DNA from 2 places in the Mycobacterium sp. ML4 genome. Region 1 is predicted to be linked to the other one. Evidence: predicted binding sites of a transcription regulator. Region 1 holds the regulator's gene; the other holds the start of a gene.

The links. Region 1 encodes LexA, which represses DNA repair genes until DNA is damaged. Its sites were predicted from a motif close to CGAACANNTGTTCG; they were not measured.
Region 2: a site for LexA is predicted at 3,292-3,305, ahead of cofD (2-phospho-L-lactate transferase). Genes of this name have one in related genera too.

The regions. Positions count from the first base shown of each region.
Region 1 covers NZ_JBTNSY010000010.1:96,071-106,224, reverse strand. Annotated here, with positions in the region: gene ACX9NE_RS13490 (acyl-CoA dehydrogenase family protein) at 1-409, shown strand, start outside; gene ACX9NE_RS13485 (TerC/Alx family metal homeostasis membrane protein) at 413-1,588, opposite strand; gene ACX9NE_RS13480 (LGFP repeat-containing protein) at 1,912-4,179, shown strand; gene lexA (transcriptional repressor LexA) at 4,210-4,932, opposite strand; gene ACX9NE_RS13470 (LysM peptidoglycan-binding domain-containing protein) at 5,227-5,733, shown strand; gene nrdR (transcriptional regulator NrdR) at 5,894-6,355, shown strand; gene ACX9NE_RS13460 (peroxynitrite isomerase) at 6,377-6,862, shown strand; partial or broken gene ACX9NE_RS13455 (PhzF family phenazine biosynthesis protein) at 6,919-6,996, opposite strand; gene ACX9NE_RS13450 (alpha/beta fold hydrolase) at 7,146-8,171, opposite strand; gene ACX9NE_RS13445 (proteasome assembly chaperone family protein) at 8,213-9,190, opposite strand; gene ACX9NE_RS13440 (trypsin-like serine peptidase) at 9,401-10,154, shown strand, end outside.
Region 2 covers NZ_JBTNSY010000003.1:254,913-265,066, forward strand. Annotated here, with positions in the region: gene ACX9NE_RS05035 (TobH protein) at 1-323, opposite strand, end outside; gene ACX9NE_RS05040 (phosphomannomutase/phosphoglucomutase) at 320-1,711, opposite strand; gene ACX9NE_RS05045 (DUF3499 domain-containing protein) at 1,813-2,262, opposite strand; gene ACX9NE_RS05050 (metallopeptidase family protein) at 2,325-2,837, shown strand; gene ACX9NE_RS05055 (WhiB family transcriptional regulator) at 2,854-3,198, opposite strand; gene cofD (2-phospho-L-lactate transferase) at 3,557-4,543, shown strand; gene ACX9NE_RS05065 (coenzyme F420-0:L-glutamate ligase) at 4,549-5,898, shown strand; gene ACX9NE_RS05070 (Eco57I restriction-modification methylase domain-containing protein) at 5,895-7,481, shown strand; gene ACX9NE_RS05075 (NUDIX hydrolase) at 7,478-8,017, shown strand; gene manB (mannose-1-phosphate guanylyltransferase) at 8,077-9,156, opposite strand; gene ACX9NE_RS05085 (glycosyltransferase family 2 protein) at 9,158-10,066, opposite strand; gene rfbD (dTDP-4-dehydrorhamnose reductase) at 10,059-10,154, opposite strand, start outside.

The DNA.
Region 1 (10,154 bases):
CAACATCGCGATCATGGCGGCGTCCGCCATGGAATCGGTGCTCGAGCAGACCTTGCAATACACCAAGGAGCGCAAGGCTTTCGGCAAGCCGATCGGCAGTTTCCAGAACAGCAGGTTCCTGCTGGCCGAACTTGCCACTGAGGCCACCGTGGTGCGCATCATGGTCGACCAGTTCATCGCTTTGCATCTCGAAGAAAAGTTGACGGCTGAACAGGCCGCCATGGCCAAGTGGTACTCGACGGAGAAGCAGGTCCATCTGATCGACCGCTGCCTGCAGCTGCACGGCGGCTATGGCTACATGCGCGAATACAACGTCGCCCGTGCCTATCTCGATGCGCGGGTACAGACCATCTACGGTGGCACGACCGAGATCATGAAGGAGATCATCGGCCGCGGACTCGGTGTCTGAGGTCTAGCCCGCGGCACCGTGGGCGTCGTGTACTCGTTGCAGTAACGCGGTGAACTCGGTGTCCCGCTCGATCGCTGCGGTGTATCTGGCTGGGAGTGCATCGATCTGGCGTTCGGCGGCCAGCAGCTCGGCGTAGATCGTCTCCCGGTCGACCGGATCCTCGGTCAGGCTGAGGTATTCCACAGCGTGCCGACGCGCCCGGCTCACGGCATTCTGCGTTCGTCCGCGCGCCGAGAACAGCGACGTCAGCGTAGTTGTCAGCAGCACGAGGATGATCACCAGCAATGACACCGTCGTACTCAACTCAACCACCGCGATCGGCCTGCCGTGGTTGATGAACGGCAGGTTGTTGGCGTGCAACGCTTCCAAGATCAGCTTCACCCCGATAAAGGCCAGTATCACGGCGAGCCCGTAGGAGAGATAGACCAGCCGATCCAGCAGATTGTCGATCAGGAAGTACAACTGACGTAGCCCCATCAGGGAGAACGCGGTTGCGGCGAACACCAGGTAGATGTTCTGGGTCAGACCGAACATCGCCGGCACCGAGTCGAAGGCGAACAACAGGTCGGTGCCGCCGAGCGCGATCATCACCAGCAGCAGCGGAGTCAGAACCCGCTTGCCGTCCTGCACGATGAACAGCCCATCGCCGTCGTAGTCGCTGGCCGTCCGCAACCAGCGACTGGACAACCTGATGATCAGGTTGTCGGGGCTGCGGTCTTGTGCGGCTTCCGGTTTGGCAACCTTGCCGGCCATCATCAACAGGCCCAGGCCGAACACGTAGAACGCGGCATTGAAGCTGTCGATGAGCGCGCCACCGACCACGATGAACACCGTGCGGGCGATGAGCGCGAACACGATGCCGAACAGCAGCGCCTTCTGCTGGGCCACCCGTGGAACCGAAAAGCTGCTGATGATCAGCAGGAACACGAAAAGGTTATCCACTGACAGGGCTTCGTTGCTCAGGTAGCCGGCGAAGTATTCGACGGCCATGCGGGGGCTGCCCAGAATGGCCACGCCGAGACCGAAAAGCACCGCAATACCGATGTAGGCCACGGACCACGTCACGGCTTCACGTAGCGTCGGCACGTGGGTTTTGCGTACCTGAAAGGTGTAGTCGAACAGCATCAAGCCGACGATCAGGACGATCGTGATGGTCCAGACAAGCCCGGAAACACCCATTGGGGCGGGGTTTCCTCTCTCGTGGTTGGCCGACATGCCCGGCAGGATCTTGTCTCCGGCACGGTAACGCAATGTCGGCGCGCGCCGCAGCTCGGTTTCTCGCGACACGAGCGCGGGCCGGCATCATTTCGACATCGGCTCGGTATCCGTTTCCGTAATGTGTACGATTTGACTTCGCATTTCTCGTTCGCTAGAGCAAAGTTATGCGAGCCCGGTGACGATTCGTGTCGTAGCTGGGGAACAGCCCACGGCGGTGAAGCCGCCTGCTCGCCAGGTGGGCAGGGCATCGGCTGGGAGGCTTGGTGAACGGGCAGAGGGGTCAATTGAACAAGTTGGTCGCGCGTGCGCTGATCGGCCTGACGTCCGCCGCGCTGGCAACCGGGCTGGCCCTGGGGTTGCTGGCGCCGACCGCGTCGGCGTCTCCGATCGGCGACGCCGAGGTCGCCATGATGGCCGCGTGGGAGAAGGCCGGGGGAGCCTCGTCAACCCTCGGGGCCAGGAAAGGCGACGTCTATCCCGTCGGGGATGGATTCGCGCTGGACTTCGACGGCGGCAAGATGTACTTCACGCCGGCCACCGGCGCCAAGTTCATGTTCGGCCCGATCCTGGACAAGTACGAATCGCTCGGCGGTCCGGCTAACAGCGATCTGGGATTTCCGACCATCAACGAGGTTCCCGGTCTTGCCGGGCCCGACAGCCGGGTGAGCACGTTCTCGGCCAGCGACAACCCGGTGATCTTCTGGACGCCGGACCACGGTGCGTTCGTGGTTCGCGGCGCGCTCAACGCGGCATGGGACAAACTCGGCAGCTCGGGTGGAGTACTCGGCGCGCCGATCGGCGACGAAACCTACGACGGTGAGGTTGCTTCGCAGAAGTTCACCGGCGGCGAGGTGTCCTGGAACCGTAAGACCAAGGAGTTCACCACCAATCCGCCGGGGCTGGCCGAGCAGCTCAAAGGGCTGCAGATAGCGATCGATCCGACCGCCGCGATCAACATGGCGTGGCGCGCCGCAGGTGGCGCGAACGGCCCTCTGGGCGCCAAGAAGGACGGGCCCAGTCCCATTGGCGGCGACGGCATCGTTCAGGAGTTCAACGGCGGCAAGATCTTCTTCAGCCCTGCGACCGGCGCTAACGCCGTGGAAGGGCCGATCCTCCAGAAATATGAGTCCCTGGGTGGACCGGTCAGCAGCGACCTGGGCTTCCCGATCGCCAACGAGACCGACGGCGGCATCACTCCGGCCAGCCGGATCGCGACGTTCTCGGCAGCCGACAAGCCCGTCATCTTCTGGACTCCCGACCATGGCGCCTTCGTCGTGCGTGGGGCCATGAAGGCGGCCTGGGACAAACTCAAAGGCGCGACCGGAAAGCTGGGCGCGCCGGTCGGTGATCAGACCGTGGACGGCGACGTGGTGTCGCAGAAATTCACCGGCGGCAAGGTTTCGTGGAACCGCGCGAAGAACACCTTCACCACCGATCCGGCGAACCTGGCCCCGCTGCTGTCCGGTCTGCAGGTGTCGGGGCAGAACCAGCCGAGCAATTCCGCGGCACCGTCGCCCGGGAAGAAGTTCACCTTCCACTGGTGGTGGCTGGTGGCAGCGGTGCCGGTGCTGCTGCTGGTCGTGATGTTCGTGTTGGTGGTCATCGGACTGCGCCGGCGCCGCCATGGTCGGGACGTCCCCGCCTACGGTCACGGTCGCGACGTGGCCGAGGAGTTCGACGCCGTGGCCGAGGGGCACTGGTCGCACGATGATGCCGACTACGGTTCCGAGCGCTTCCCGCCCGTCGAGCACCACCCCGAAGAGCACGAGGTGCCGGAGTACGGCGCAGCGCCACGGGTGAGCTGGTCGCGAGGCGGGGCGGCTGTCGGCGCGCAGGAACACGGTTCTCCCCCCGGGGAATACGACGACGGCTACGACGACGACGCCTATGACGACGAGTACGCGCCGCGAGGCGAGCAGGGCGGCGATCAGGAGTACGAGGACGCCGGCGAATTCGAGGGTGACGAGGACCCCGACGCGGTCGATACCACTCCGACGCCCATCGTGACGCGTGGTGCCTTCGGTCAACTCGGGGTTGAGCCACAGATCGCGGAAACGGTGTCACCGGAGTCCTTTGCGGCGGAATCCGAGGTACCACATACACCGGCGCCGTCAGAGCAGGAGGTCGAGGTTCCGCGAACGCATCAGCCGGACGAATTCCCCGACATCTTCTACCCCCGCGGAGTCCCCGCCGAGGAGGAGATGCCCGACATGGCTTCTCCGGAGGCGGTCGAGGTCCCCGAGGTGAGAAAAGGCCGGCATGCCGCCGCCGACGACCCGGGATACGCGCCGGCAGCCGCCGAGGCGGCCTACGCGGCGGCGCCGCTGGCCGAAGCTCCGCAAGCGTCCCCGGGCGCTTCTGCGCGTCCTACCATTCATCTGCCCCTCGACGACGACCCATACCGGGCGCCCGAGGGTTATCCGATCAAGGCCAGTGCCCGGTTCGGCTTGTACTACACGCCGACCAGCGCGCTGTACCACGACACGCTGGCCGAGATCTGGTTCGCCAGCGAGTCGGTCGCGCAGGCGAACGGCTTCGTCAAGGCCGACTGACACGCCCGGAGCCCCGGTGAACCGGGGGGCCTAGACCTTTCGGATGACGGTGACGACCTTGCCCAGCACAGTCGCGTCGTTGCCGGGAATCGGATCGAAGGCCGGATTGTGCGGCATCAGCCACACCTGACCGCCCGCCCTCTTGAAGGTCTTGACGGTGGCCTCACCATCGATCATGGCGGCCACGATGTCGCCGTTGTCGGCAACGTTCTGTTGGCGGATCACCACCCAGTCGCCGTCGCAGATGGCCGCTTCGACCATCGAATCGCCGACCACCTTGAGCAGGAACAACGTCCCCTCGCCGACCAGCTCGCGCGGTAGCGGAAAGACGTCCTCGACCGCCTCCTCGGCGAGAATCGGACCACCGGCCGCGATACGCCCCAGCACGGGTACGAATGTCGGTTCTGGCAGGGCGTCGGAGCCGGCCACGTCGGTGGCGGGCGGCGTGACGGCGTCGTCGGCCGCGCGGACATCGACGGCGCGCGGACGGTTAGCGTCGCGTCGCAGGTAGCCCTTGCGTTCGAGGGTGCGCAACTGGTGGGCGACCGAAGACGTCGATGTCAGGCCCACGGCGTCGCCGATCTCTCGGATGCTCGGGGGATATCCGCGGGAGGTGACCGAGGCACGGATTACTTCGAGGATGGTGCGCTGCCGCTCGGTCAGCGGCGCGTCGACGGCATGCGGGCGGTCATCGTGCGCGGCTCCGCCGGAGGCGGTTCGATCAGCTACCGGGGGGTCGTTGCTGTCGTTCATGGCACTGAATGTAACCACACCTGGCCGCAGAATCAAACATGTGTTCGACCGGCGTGTCACATCTGGCCGGAACCGCCGTCCAGCTGGCCGGATTCGGCGAATCACAAGCGTGTAACTTTCTGCCGGATCGGGTATTCGAAAGTCATCCAGCTGGTTGCACCGACAAACTCTTGTCGGTGGCGAGGTTTATCGTTTTGCTCGCGCGACACGCGTCGCTCAGATGTTCGATATCGAACACTTGAGCGACTACGGTCGAACACACGAGCGACACGGAGTCGAGCCGGAGGCAACAAGATGACTATCAGCTACGCGGGCCCACAGCGCACCTGGAACGGCCAGAGGCTGGTGAACAGGCCTGTAAACAGGCCGATCGACGAATCGTCGCGCTACCGCGCGGGGCGGGTCCGTTCAAACAGGCCCGGCCCCGCGCGCCCGGAAGGTGCGCCGCTGCGCTACCACGGCACCGGTGTCGCGGTATCGACGGCGTCGCACCGCCGGCGTCCGGTCTCGGTGCTGACGACGGCGGCCCTGGCGTTGGTTGCGGGCCTCATCACACTCTGGCTCGGGCTCATGGCCAATTTCGGGAGCATGAGAAACCAGGAACCGGCCGATGTGTCCGCCCAGGTGCCCTCGGCGCTCGCAGTGGTGCGCGTGGAACCCGGGGAATCGCTGCAGCAGTTGGCGACTCGCGTCGCGCCCGGGGCGCCGGTCGGCGATGTCGTGGAACGTATCCGGAATCTGAACGCGCTGGACTCCAACGCGGTGTCGGCAGGTCAGACGTTGATCGCGCCGATTGGCTAGGGCTGCGGCGTACCGCGAATGCCGCTCTGCGCCAACGCTCCTCGGTGATCATCGCGGGGGGCACAGTCGGATCGTGCCAGCGTTGGCCCCGTCGCGAATGCGCAGGTACTCTCGGGTTGGTTCTGCGGTACCCCTGATCAGGCGCGGCAAAGGAGCGGTTATGCACTGCCCGTTCTGCCGGCATCCCGATTCCAGGGTGATCGATTCGCGGGAAACCGACGAAGGCCAGGCCATTCGTCGCCGCCGGTCCTGTCCCGAGTGTGGGCGCAGATTCACCACGGTGGAGACCGCGGTGCTGGCCGTGGTCAAGCGCAGCGGTGTGACGGAGCCGTTCAGTCGCGAAAAAGTGATCAGCGGTGTGCGCCGGGCCTGTCAGGGCCGACAGGTCGACGACGACGCGTTGAATCTGCTGGCCCAGCAGGTGGAAGATTCGGTACGGGCCGCCGGGCCGGAGGTTCCCAGCCACGAAGTCGGGTTGGCCATCCTGGGCCCGCTGCGCGAGCTGGACGAGGTGGCCTACCTGCGTTTCGCCTCGGTCTACCGGTCGTTTTCGTCGGCCGACGATTTCGAGCGGGAGATCGAGGCGCTGCGTGCTCATCGCAACGTGTCGACTCCGGGCTGATCGGGGCCCTAGGCTCCTCTCATGCCAGTAGACCTACATCCCGATCTGGAAGCATTGGCGCCACTGCTGGGCACGTGGTCCGGCCGAGGGGCGGGTGAGTACCCCACCATCGAGCCGTTCGAATACTTCGAAGAAGTTGCTTTCACCCATGTGGGCAAGCCATTTCTGGTCTACGCGAAGACGACGAAGGCGGCCTCAGACGGCAGACCCCTGCACGCCGAATTGGGCTACCTGCGGGTGCCGCAACAGGGGAGTGTCGAGTTCGTCCTCGCGCACCCGAGCGGAATCGCCGAAATCGAGTTAGGCACGTACTCGGTCGTGGACGGCGTCATCGACATCGAGTTGGCCACCAGCGAGATTAAGCTCACCCCGACGGCCAAAGTGGTGACGGCGCTAAGCCGTTCCTTCCGCATCGACGGTGATGAGCTGTCCTATTCGCTACGAATGGCTGCGGTAGGGCAATCCGAGCAGCATCACGTCGCTGCTGTGCTGCGGCGGGGAAGCTGAGGCCGCCCGTTCCGCCGGCGCGCTGATCGCGGTGAATTCGACCTAGTGACTCACCCCACCAGGCCAGCAGGCACCCGCAGCGTGCTGATCGGCGTTCCGCGACGGCGTAACCACCACGACGCGCCGACGCTGGGGGGCCAGTTCGGTGCGTGGGGTCTAGAGATGATGGCGCGGTCGTCGCGCCGTCGCCGCGCAACTCGACAAAATCGTTTCGCTGTAACCCCTGGCCGGCGTCGACCACAGCCAAGACGTCGATGCTCACGACCTGACCTACAACGGCGGATCAGGTGGCGCTGCGCTCGTCGGCTCCCATGGCGTTGAGTACGGCGACTCGGGTGTCGGTCGGCCCGGACACCGTCCGCTCTCCGCCGCCGCTGCGCAGCAGCTCCCGCAGTGCGGCCTGGTCGTACACCGGGGGCTCGGTGGTGTCGATGAAGCGCTGCACGACGTCGAGGAAACGGGCGGGGTCGTCGTGGAACGGGAAATGAGCGGAGTTCTCGAAGATCTCCAGTCGCGAGCCAGGCATCGCGGCGTGCGCCATGTGAGCGTGCCTGACCGGGATCACCGAGTCCTTCTGACCCCAGATGATCTGCACCGGGATGGCCTCCGTCAAATAACATCGGTCGAGCATTGTGACGATCTGGCCGCGCCAGTCCACGACAGCCCGAAGGGTGCGGGTGAACGCCGAGGATGCCGTCGGCTCCGGTAGGTCGTCGAGGATGCGCAGCATGTTGGGCAGATCCCGGCCCAGAGCCGTCGAACCCAGGGCAAGGCCGGCGAGGCGACCCATCAACTGAACCGCGGGCAACACCATGGGCAGACGCAACAGGGCCAGCGTCTCAGCGCCCATCGGTAACGACGCGAACCGCAATGCGATGTTGACGTCCCTGGTCACGCCACCGGCCCCCACCAGGATCAGCCTGTCGACCAAATGCGGGAACTGGTAAGCGAATTGCATCGCCACACCGCCGCCGAGCGAATGACCGATGATGGTCACCCGCTCGATGTCCAGCACACTGAGCAGGTCGCGCATGCCGTTGGCGTAGGCCGCGGTCGAGTAATCGGCGCGCGGCTTGTCCGACTTGCCGTGGCCCAACAGGTCCGGCGCAATGACGGTGAAACGCTGTGCCAACTTGGCGTGGACGCCGGTCCAGGTCGTCGAATTGTCGCCGATGCCGTGGATCAGCAGGACTGCCGGACCGGATCCCGCGATGCGGAACGCCCGCTTGTAGCCGTGAATGGAGCGGAATTGCAGCGACGGGGTTGTCACTTCCCGCACCGGGCGAAGACTGCGCGTTCGCTCGGTCATGTCGCCAACCTCGTCGTAGGGCCGTGTAGGCGTCTGTGCGGTTAGTTCGAGTCGTCGTCGTCGAATTTCTTCTCAGCCTGCTGGGCCAGGAACCGCTCGAACTCGGCGCCCAGCTCATCGCCGCTAGGCAGATCCTCGTCGTTGGTCAACAAAGATCTATTTTCCTGAGCGTCAATGAACGCATCGTACTGGCGCTCCAGAGCGGCCACCACTTGAGCGACTTCTGCACTCGCCTGCACCTGTTCGTCGATCTTGGCTCGGATCTCGGTCGCCGCCTCGGCGAGGGCGGTCAGCGGCAGCTCCAAGGATCCGGTCTTGGCGACCTGTTCCAGGAGCGCCTGGGCGGCGGCGGGATAATCGGTCTGGGTCAGATAGTGCGGGACGTGCACCGTGAATCCGACGACTTCGTGGCCGTGCTGTGCCATCCGGTATTCGAGCAGGTTGGAAGCGCTGCCGGGAACCTGGATCTCGGATATCCACGGTTGGAAGTCGCTGATCAGGGCCGGGTTGTTCGAGTGTGCGGTCATGGTGACCGGACGGGTGTGCGGAACGGCCATCGGGACAGTGCCCAGTCCGATGGTCTGCCGGACCCCGAGCCGCTCGGCGAGCAATCGCACCGCGGTGATGAACCGCTCCCACTTCAGGTCCGGCTCCATGCCGGAGAGCAGCAGAAACGGGGTGCCGACCGTATCGCGCAACGCGTAGAGGCTCAGCTCAGGATCGTCGTAGTGGGTGAAGTGGTCGGTCTTGAACGTCATGAGCGGCCGCCGAGACCGGTAGTCCAGCAGTTCGTCGATCGCGAAGGACGCGACCAGCTCGGTGTCCAGCGCCGCCTTGAGGTGTGCTGAGGCCAGCCGAATGGCGTGACCGGCGTCGGAGAAGCCCTCCAAAGCGTGTACCAAGACCGGACCGCGGCCGTCTGACGTCGACAACACGGGCGCCGGGAACTCAAGCTCGTACATGCCCGGTTGTCCCGGCTGATACTCCTGCGCCTCGCCGGAGTCATAGTGGTCGGACATTGGCGCTGCTTCCTCTCGGGGGTCTCGCGAAAGTCTCTTCAGGGTGCCCTGTCCAGTGTCGCTCAATCGACCGGAATTCATTATCGAACACCACACCTGCCGACGGTCGAGGCAGCCACAGCGCCCGGGCACTAACTTTGCTGCGGTACGTATCAACGCACAAGGGTCGGTTTCTATTGGCTTGCCAGCCCTTCCCTTCAGGCATGATGGATGGCGATGCGCGCCATGACGGGGATGCTGTGCCTGCCGATCGGCCTGACGTTGTTGTTCACGTCATGCGCCCGGCCCGTTCACCATGCGTCCGTCAGCAGCACCTCGGTGCCGCGGTCGACCAGCCCGGTGCAGCGGCTCAGCGAACCCGGGAGCGTGGCGCCGGACCCGCGTGTGGGCGCGATATTCCGCGGTGTCACCCAACTAGGGGGGAACCTGCACGTCTGCACCGGCGCGGTAGTGCACTCTCGTGGCGGTGACCTGGTGTTGACGGCTGCACATTGCCTACTCGGTGACATCGACGCGACCTTCGCCCCCGGTTTCGCCGGTGACGACACGTCCACCGACACCTTCACCGTTGCCGAGGTCTTCTTCGACCCGCGCTGGACGGGCAGCCGCGATCCCCGCGCGGACTACGCTATCGCGAAGGTGAGCGGTGGCGGGTCGCTGGAGCGTCGGGTCGGCGGCGGCTTCTCGTTGGGCACTTCGCCGCCACCGGGTAGCCGCGTGAGTGTGACCGGATATCCGGCCGGCGTCGGTGGGCGTCCCATCGCGTGCCAGGGCACCACCGGCGTCAACGAGCGTGGATTCCCTTCGTTGCCCTGTCAAGGGCTCGTCGACGGTACCAGCGGCGCACCATGGGTCAGCGAGTCCACCGTCGTCGGGGTGGTCGGTGGCTTCGAAGGCGGTGGCTGTACCGAAAACCTCTCGTACTCAGCGCCTTTCGACGAACGTACCGCGCAACTGCTGGCTC
Region 2 (10,154 bases), on a different contig from region 1:
TCGTCACCGGCGACGATCAGCACGTCCAGCGGGCCGACCCACGGCGGCGCCTCGGTGACCAGCGCGATCGGCTCGGCGGCCGCGGCTGCCAACGTCGCCGCCAGCAGAGCGCCGGCTGTCTCGGCGGTCCCGCGGCCGGCCACCCAGATCACGCTGCGCACCCGGTCCTCACCGCGCAACGAGTCCAGCTCGCCTTCACCGAGCGCCGCGGCCACCGCACGCACCTGGGACCCGGCCATCGACGCCGCCCGCAGCAGGCCGTCCCGGTCGGCGGCGATCAGGCCGTCAGCGTCCTCGAGATCGACGGACCCGACGGCACTCACGGGACGGCTCCGGTTGCCTGCGCGGCGATTTCGTCGCTGACCTGAGCGACCACGGCGTCCACATCCTCGATGCTGCGCCCCTCCACATTGAGCCGCAAGAGCGGCTCGGTGTTCGAGCTGCGCAGGTTGAACCAGCTGCCGTCGCCCAGGTCCACGGTGACGCCGTCGAGGTGGTCAATCGACTGGACGCGGCCCGCGAAAGTTTTCAAGACGGCGTCCACGCAAGCCGGCGCGTCGGCCACGGTGAAGTTGATCTCGCCCGACGATTCGTAGCGTTGGTAGTCGGCGGTGAGTTCGGACAGCGGGCGCTGCTGCTCGCCGAGTGCTGCGAGCACGTACAGCGCGGCCAGCATGCCGGAGTCGGCGCCCCAGAAGTCGCGGAAGTAGTAATGCGCCGAATGTTCGCCGCCGAAGATCGCGCCGGTCTCGGCCATCAGCGCCTTGATGTAGGAGTGTCCGACCCGCGAGCGCAGCGGAGTGCCGCCGCGCTCGACCACCAACTCCGGCACGGCGCGCGACGTGATGACGTTGTGGATCACCGTCGCGCCGATCTCGCGGCCCAGCTCCCGGGCGGCCACCAGGCTGGTCACCGTCGACGGCGAGACCGTGTTGCCACGCTCGTCGACGACGAAGCAGCGGTCGGCGTCGCCGTCGAATGCCAGGCCGATATCGGCGCCGGTTTCGCGGACATAGTTCTGCAAGTCCACCAGGTTCGCCGGGTCCAGCGGGTTGGCCTCGTGATTTGGAAAAGTTCCGTCCAACTCAAAATACAAGGGCAGCAACGTGATCGAGGCGATCGCGCCGAGCACCGCCGGCGCGGTATGACCGGCCATGCCGTTGCCGGCGTCCACGGCAACCCGCAACGGACGTAACCCGGAGGTGTTGACCAGCGAGCGCAGGAACACCCCGTATTCGTCCAGCACATCTTTGTCGGTGACCGAACCGGGCTTCCCGTCGCAACCGGGGACGCCGGCGATCAGGTCCTCGCTGATTGTCGTCAGCCCCGTGTCGGCGCCGACTGGCTTCGCACCGGAGCGACACAGTTTGATGCCGTTGTAGGCCGCCGGGTTGTGGCTCGCGGTGAACATGGCGCCAGGACAGTCCAGCAGCCCGGAGGCGAAGTACAACTGGTCGGTGGAGGCCAACCCGATGCGCACCACGTCCAGACCCTGACCGGTGACCCCGGCGGCGAATGCCGCCGACAGCGACGGGGAACTGTCGCGCATGTCGTGGCCGATCACCACCCGGCTCGCGCCTTCGCTGCGCATCAACCGCGCGAACGCCGCCCCGACATCGGTGACCAGCGCCTCGTTGATCTGTTCGCCGACCAGCCCGCGAACGTCATAAGCCTTGATGACACGGTGGACATCCTCGGCGGGCCACGACATTCTCCGGTGCTCCTGACGACCTGGGTGAGTACGACTCTTGGTCGCCAGCCTATCGGCCCGGCGGGGCTCCGGACCCATACGGTCGCCACCAGCTCGGAAAGCTAGGCAGGCGGATCCGGCAGCACCCGCAGATGGCCACGTCGGCGTCCGGAGCGATGTTCAGGCGGAGCGAGCACGCCACCGCCCGGGGCGGCGACATGGACACCCGCGGTCCGCGGCCCGTCATCGAATCCGTCGCCGGCGACGAAGCCGTTGACTAGTGCGGCGGTACGCGCGACCACCGCTCCGCCCTCGCGCACGGCGTCGGCGAGTGCCACCAGTTCGTCGTCCTCATCGGGGTGGGTGGGCAGCGGCCCGGCGTGGCGCACCAGTTCCCAGCCGCGTGGCGCCGTGATGCGGCCGGCGTGGTTGACACAAAGATCCCACGAGTGCGGTTCCCGCGCGGTGGCGAGCGGGCCGACCACCGCCGTCGAGTCCGAATAGACGAACGTCAACGTTGCCACTGCATAGTGCGGACACCCGGGCCGGCAGCAGCGTCGGGGTACGTTCACGCTCGAAAGGCTATCGCGGGGAAACGCCGGTGCAGCGGCGGACACGCGCATCGGCGGGGGCGATGTGTAACCGTTACCATCGGCGCGTGAGCGGGGACAGATCGGCTCTGCCCTTCGGGCGCCGAGGCCGGGTGGGACGCCGGCGGGGCCGCGATCTACGCGGTCCTCTGCTACCGCCGACGGTGCCCGGGTGGCGAAGCCGGGCCGAACGTTTCGACATGGCCGTGCTGGAAGCCTATGAGCCTATCGAGCGCCGCTGGCGGGAGCGGGTCTCCGAGCTAGACGTCGCGGTGGACGAGATCCCGCGCATCTCGGCCAAGGATCCCGACAGTGTGCAGTGGCCGCCGGAGGTGATCGCCGACGGACCGATCGCGCTGGCCCGGCTGATCCCGGCCGGTGTCGACGTCCGCGGTAACGCGACGCGAGCGCGAATTGTGTTGTTCCGCAAGCCGATCGAGCGACGGGCCAAAGACACCGTCGAACTCGGTGACCTGCTGCATGAAATCCTGGTGGCCCAGGTGGCCATCTATCTGGACGTGGAACCCTCGGTCATCGACCCCACGATCGACGACTGATCCGGCGACGCCCGGATCAGATGATGCCGCGTTTGAGGCGGCGACGCTCGCGTTCGGACAGACCACCCCAGATACCGAACCGCTCGTCATGAGCCAGGGCGTACTCCAGGCACTCGTGCCGGACCTCGCAACCCAGGCAGATCTTCTTGGCCTCGCGGGTGGAGCCGCCCTTCTCCGGGAAGAAGGCTTCGGGGTCGGTCTGGGCGCACAGCGCCTTGTCCTGCCATTGATCGGCAGGGATCTCCTCGATCGGCTCCGGTTCGAATGCGGCGGGCGCATCGGGAACCACGCTCAAATGAGGACGGACATGCGGCATGAAGGTCTCAGCCGGCTCGGGAGTGGTGTGCGGTGTGCCTCCCATTACGCCCCGAAGGTACTCATAGGACATGCTCCGCCTCCTCACTGATAGAGAGTGAAATGGTTTCCCACTGTTTTGATGTACAGATGCCCAATTCGAACAAGTGATCGAATCTCGGTCTGCGACACCGGAACCGGCCGGCCAACCGGGAAATGACACTGATGTGATTAGACACGGGCCAGGGACCCTGGTCAAGCACTTCGGCGCATTTCCATACCATCTCGTGATCGAATTTCGGCGATTCTGTTGTGCACCGAGCACGGCGTGTCGAGTACGAATTGATCACAAGTCCCTTGCGCCACATTGGTTACCAAGATTCACCCCACCCTAACGCGTCCCGCCGGGCAGGTACTGTCCTGGTGTGAAAGTCACCGTTCTGGCCGGGGGAGTCGGCGGCGCCCGTTTCCTGCTCGGCGTGCAGCGGCTGCTCGGTATCGGCCAGTTTGCTCAGGGCGGGGGCGCCGGCCATGAACTGAACGCCGTCGTCAACGTCGGCGACGACGCCTGGATTCACGGCGTCCGCGTGTGCCCGGACCTCGACACCTGCATGTACACCCTGGGCGGCGGCGTCGACCCGGACCGCGGCTGGGGCCATCGTGACGAAACCTGGCATGCGAAAGAAGAACTCGCACGCTATGGCGTGCAGCCCGACTGGTTCATGCTCGGCGACCGCGACCTGGCCACCCATCTGGTGCGCACCCAGATGCTGGGTGCCGGCTATCCACTGTCGCAGATCACCGCGGCGCTGTGCGACCGGTGGCAACCGGGCGCACAGTTGCTGCCGGTCACCGACGACCGTTGCGAAACGCATGTGGTGATCACCGATCCCACCGACGGAAACAGGCGAGCGATCCACTTTCAGGAATGGTGGGTGCGGCACCGTGCCCGGGTGCCGACCCACAGCTTCGCGTTCGTCGGAGCCGAAAAGGCCACTGCGACAACCGAAGCGGTGGCGGCTATCGCCGGGGCCGATGTCGTCATGCTGGCGCCGTCGAACCCGGTGGTCAGCGTCGGCGCCATCCTGGCCGTACCGGGAATCCGAGGCGCGCTGCGGGCAACCAGCGCCCCGGTGGTCGGCTACTCCCCCATCGTCGGGGGAAAGCCGTTGCGCGGCATGGCCGATGCCTGCCTGTCGGTGATCGGGGTGTCTTCCACCGCCGAAGCGGTGGGCCGGCACTACGGCGCCCGTAGCGGCACGGGAATTCTGGACTGCTGGCTGGTCCACGACGGCGACACCGCTGACGTCGAGGGTGTTGCGGTGCGCGCCGTCCCGCTGTTGATGAGTCAACCGGAGGCGACCGCCGACATGGTGCGGGCCGGCCTGGACCTCGCGGGCGTGACGGTGTGACCGCGCTGCCGCCGGCAGGCGAGCACGGTTCGGCCGCCAAGATCGAGATCCTACCGGTCAGGGGGCTTCCGGAGTTCCGTCCCGGTGACGATCTGGGTGCGGCACTCAGCGCCGCCGCGCCCTGGCTGCACGACGGCGACGTGGTGGTAGTGACCAGCAAGGTGGTGTCCAAGTGCGAGGGCCGGCTGGTGCCTGCGCCACAGGACGACGAAGAACGAGACCGGTTGCGCCGCAAGCTGATCGACGACGAGGCCGTGCGGGTACTGGCGCGCAAGGAACGGACGTTGATCACCGAGAACCGGCTGGGGCTGATCCAGGCGGCGGCCGGGGTGGACGGATCCAATGTGGGGCGAAGGGAATTGGCGCTGCTGCCGCTGGATCCGGACGCCAGCGCCGCCGCTCTGCGCGCCGCGCTGCACCAGCGGCTCGGTGTCACCGTCGCCGTGGTGATCACCGACACCATGGGTCGCGCCTGGCGCAACGGCCAGATCGACGCGGCCGTGGGCTCCGCGGGCCTGGCGGTACTGCACAACTATTCCGGTGCCGTCGACCGGCACGGCAACGAACTGATGGTCACCGAGGTCGCGGTGGCCGATGAGATCGCGGCCGCGGCCGACCTGGTCAAGGGAAAGCTCACCGCGATGCCGGTGGCCGTGGTGCGTGGGCTGCGCCCGGTCGACGACGGCACGACGGCCCGCCACCTGGTGCGGGCCGGCACCGAGGACCTGTTCTGGCTCGGCACCGCCGAGGCCATCGAGTTGGGCCGCGGGCAGGCTCAGTTGTTGCGCCGCTCGGTCCGCCGGTTCAGCACTGAACCGGTGCCGCCGGAGCTCGTCGAATCCGCTGTCGCCGAAGCGCTTACCGCGCCGGCCCCACACCACACCCGCCCGGTGCGGTTCGCGTGGCTGCAGAACGAGGACACCCGGACGCGGTTGCTGGACCGGATGAAAGACAAGTGGCGCGCCGACCTCATCGGCGACGGACGTCCGGCCGACTCGGTCGAGCGTAGGGTGGCGCGCGGCCGAATTCTTTACGAGGCACCTGAAGTCGTCATCCCGTTCCTGGTGCCCGACGGCGCGCACAGCTATCCCGATGCCGCCCGCACCGCCGCCGAGCACACCATGTTCACCGTGGCGGTCGGCGCTGCGGTGCAGGCGTTGCTGGTAGCGCTGGCGGTCCGCGGAGTGGGGAGTTGCTGGATCGGGTCGACGATCTTCGCCGCCGACCTGGTGCGCGAAGAGCTAGCGCTTCCGGAGGATTGGGAGCCGTTGGGCGCCATCGCGATCGGCTACGCCGCCGAGCCAGCCAGGCCGCGGGACCCGCTTCCCGTCGCAGAGCTGTTGATCCGCAAGTGATCACCTTCGCGGGCAAGGCAGCCGTGACCGCCGACAAAATTCGCGGCGGGTACTACACGCCGGCGCCGATCGCCCGCTTCCTGGCCGGGTGGGTTGCCCAGGCCGGACCGCGGCTGCTGGAGCCGTCGTGCGGGGACGGGAGGATCCTGCGTGAGCTGGCCGGCCGCAGCGACCAGGCGCGCGGCGTGGAACTCGTTGCCGCCGAAGCGGCGAAAGCGCGCACCTTCGCGCCGGTGGACACCGCGGACCTGTTCTGCTGGTCGGGCGGGCGCGACTTCGACGGCGTCGCGGGCAACCCGCCCTACATCCGCTTCGGGCACTGGGCTGCCGAGCAGCGTGAGCCCGCAATGGCGCTGCTGCACCGGGAGGGGTTGCGCCCCAACCGATTGACCAACGCCTGGGTGCCGTTCGTGGTGGCGAGCACCACGCTGGTGCGCGAAGGCGGCCGGGTGGGATTGGTGCTGCCCGCCGAGCTACTGCAGGTCGGATACGCCGCGCAGCTGCGCGACTTCCTGGTGAGCCGTTACCGGGACATCACCCTGGTGAGCTTCCGGCGGCTGGTGTTCGACGGCGTGCTGCAGGAGGTGGTGTTGTTCTGCGGTGTCACCGGATCAGGTCCGGCGCGTATCCGCACGGTACAGCTCGACGATGCCGACGGATTGGGCTCAATAGCGCGGGCCGGCCTGCAGGCTCCGTCGGCCCCGGCGCTGGTGCACGAGCGGGAGAAGTGGACCGCGTATTTCCTGGCCCCCTCCCAGATCCGCACACTGCGGGGCCTGAAGGGATCCGCCGTGCTGATGCCGCTGGGCCGGGTGGCCGAGGTCGACGTCGGCATCGTGACCGGGCGCAACAGCTTCTTCACCTTCACCGACGCGCAGGCACAGCGACACGGGCTCACCCCGCACTGCGTTCCGCTGGTCTCCCGCAGCGCCCAGCTGACCGGACTGTTCTATGACATTGACTGCCGCACAATCGATCTCGACGCGGGGCAGCGCACCTGGCTGCTGCACGCCCCGGCCCAACCGCGCGACGCCGCACTCTTGGCGCACATCGACGCGGGCGAGACGGCCGGCGTGCAACGAGGTTACAAATGTTCGCTGCGCAAGCCGTGGTGGATCACGCCGTCGATGTGGATCCCGGATCTGTTCATGCTGCGTCAGATTCACCTGGCCCCGCGGCTGACGGTCAACGCCGCGGGGGCGACGAGCACTGACACCGTGCACCGGGTGCGCACCGCGCCCGGCACCGACGCCGGCGCGCTGGCCGCGGTGTTTCACAACAGCGCGACCTTCGCCTTCGCCGAGGTCATGGGACGCAGTTATGGCGGCGGCATCCTGGAGCTCGAGCCCGCCGAGGCCGAGCAGTTGCCCATTCCCCCGCCCGAATGTGCCGACCCGGGCCTGGTGACCGATGTCGACCTGCTGTTGCGGGCCAACGAGATCGACAAGGCCCTCGACCTGGTGGACCGCCGGGTGCTCATCGAGCAGCTGGGGGTGCCGCCCGAGATGGTCGCGCAGTGCCGCGCGGCGCGGGCGGCGCTACGGGATCGCCGCACCCGACGGACCCGCCGGCGGTTGCCGTGAGCGTGCGGGACTCGGTGATCGCGCTGCTCAGCGACTGGCAGGCACCCAACCCGGCTCAGGACTCGTTGGCCGAGGCGGTGCTGGCGTTCGTGCTCGCCCGCGCCGATGCCTGCCTGCGCGAGTGCGAACCCGGTCATGTCACCGCGTCGACGCTGCTGCTCGACCACAGCAGCGCGCGGGTGCTGCTGACGCTGCATCCCCGGCTGGGCCGCTGGGTGCAATTGGGCGGGCACTGCGAGGACGACGACTTCAATATCCTCACCGCCGCTTCGCGGGAGGCCGTCGAGGAATCCGGGATCGCCGAGCTCCGGCTGGAGCCCGAACTCGTTGCGGTGCACGTGCATCCGGTGACCTGCTCGCTGGGAGTGCCGACGCGGCACCTGGATCTGCAGTTCGTCGCGCATGCCCCGGCCGGTGCGCAGATCGTGCTCAGCGACGAGTCCGACGACCTGAAGTGGTGGCCCGCCGATGAGTTGCCGCCGGGCACCGATGATGCGCTGGAATATCTGGTGGCTCAAGCACTGCGCCGAGCGTGAAGCTGGCCGCACGTTCGCACCCGAGCGTGAAGCTGGCCGCACGTTCGACGCGACAAAGCTCAGACGTCTGACGAGTAGCGGATGCCGCCGTCGGGAATCGAGACGCCCGGCCACACCCGGGCACCACGCAGCAGTTCACAGCGGGCACCGATGTCGCAGCCGTCGCCGATCACGCCGTCGCGGATCAGCGCCCGCGGGCCGATGCGGGCGCCGAAGCCGATGATCGAGCGCTCGATCACACAGCCGGCCTCCACCTTGACGCCGTCGAAGATGACCGCGCCGTCCAGGCGGACGCCGGGACCGATCTCAGCGCCGCGCCCCACCACCGTGCCGCCGATCAGCAGCGCTCCGGGCGCCACCGCCGCGCCGTCGTGCACCAGACTCTCACCGCGCTGACCGTGCAGCGCCGGCGACGGCGCAATGCCACGCACCAGGTCCGCCGAGCCGCGCACGAAGTCCTCCGGGGTGCCCATGTCACGCCAGTAGGTGGCGTCGACGTAGCCGCACACCTTGACATCCGGGTCCGACAGCAGCGCCGGGAAGACCTCGCGCTCCACCGAGACCTCGCGGCCACGCGGGATCCGGTCGATGATCCGGCGCTGGAAGACGTAGCAACCCGCGTTGATCTGATCGGTCGGCGGGTCCTGGGTCTTCTCCAGAAACGCGGTCACCCGGCCGTCGGTGTCGGTCGGTACGCAACCGAACGCCCGGGGATCGCCCACCCGCACCAGGTGCAGCGTCACGTCGGCCCGATGGTCGCGGTGGAAGGCCAGCAACTGGCCCAGGTCGGTACCGGACAACACGTCGCCGTTGAACACCATCACGGTGTCGTGGCGCAGCTTCTCGGCGACATTGGCGATGCCGCCGCCGGTTCCCAGCGGCTTCTCCTCGGTCACGTAGTCGATCTGCAACCCGAGCTTGGACCCGTCGCCGAACTCGGCCTCGAACACCTCGGCCCGATACGACGTGCCCAGCACCACATGGTCGATGCCGGCCGCGGCGATCCGCGACAACAGATGGGTGAGGAAGGGCAGCCCGGCCGTCGGCAGCATCGGCTTGGGCGCCGACAACGTCAGCGGCCGCAGCCTGGTGCCCTTGCCGCCGACCAGGATCACCGCATCCACGTCATGGGTTGCCACCTCAGCGCCGCCCTTCTGCGAGTTCTTGCCGCGCCGCCCGGCGCGACCGACGGGCCGCGTTGCGCACCATCACGCGCGAACGCACCGCCAATGACCCCCGCAACGTCCAGCGCAGCGGGGCCCGCGACCACCCGGGGTGGCGGTCCGCCAGAAAGATATAGGTACTGCGGTGGTGCGCGGCCAGATGGCGGCCGGGGTCACTTCCAGTCGAGTGGCCCTTGTGGTGCAACACCTCGGCCGAGGGCACATAGATCGACAGCCAACCGGCCTTGCCCAGCCGGTCGCCGAGGTCCACGTCCTCCATGTACATGAAGTAGCGCTCGTCGAAGCCGCCGATCTGGTCGAACGCCGAGCGGCGCACCAGCAGGCACGACCCGGACAGCCAGCCCACCGGCCGCTCGCTGGGATCGAGGTGTTCCTGACGGTACGCCCGGGTCCACCTGTTGCGTGGCCAGACCGGTCCGAGCACGGCGTGCATGCCGCCGCGGATCAGGCTGGGCAGGTGGCGCGCCGACGGATACACCGACCCGTCCGGATCGCGGATCAGCGGGCCCAGCGCGCCGGCGCGGGGCCAGCGGGTAGCGGCCTCCAGCAGAGCATCGATGCTGCCCGGGCCCCACTGCACGTCCGGGTTGGCGACGATCACCCACTGGTCGTCCCATTCACCGTCTGTCAACGTGGCTACCGCGCGGTTGACCGCCGTCCCGTATCCGAGGTTGGCGCCGGTGGGCATCAGGCGGACGTTCGGATAGCGTTCGACGGCCGCCTCCGGGGCGCCGTCAGTGGAGCCGTTGTCGGCCAGCACCACGCCCACCGGCCGGTCGGTGGCCAGCGACAACGACGCCAGGAACCGCTCCAGGTGCGGGCCCGGCGAGTAGGTTACCGCGACGACCGGCAGCACGTCAGTCACGCGTAGAGGGTAACGGTCGATCGAAAGCCGCCGTCAGGGCCGCTTTCAGGGCAGGACGCCAGGGCCGCAGCGGGGTGAGGCCGGCCGC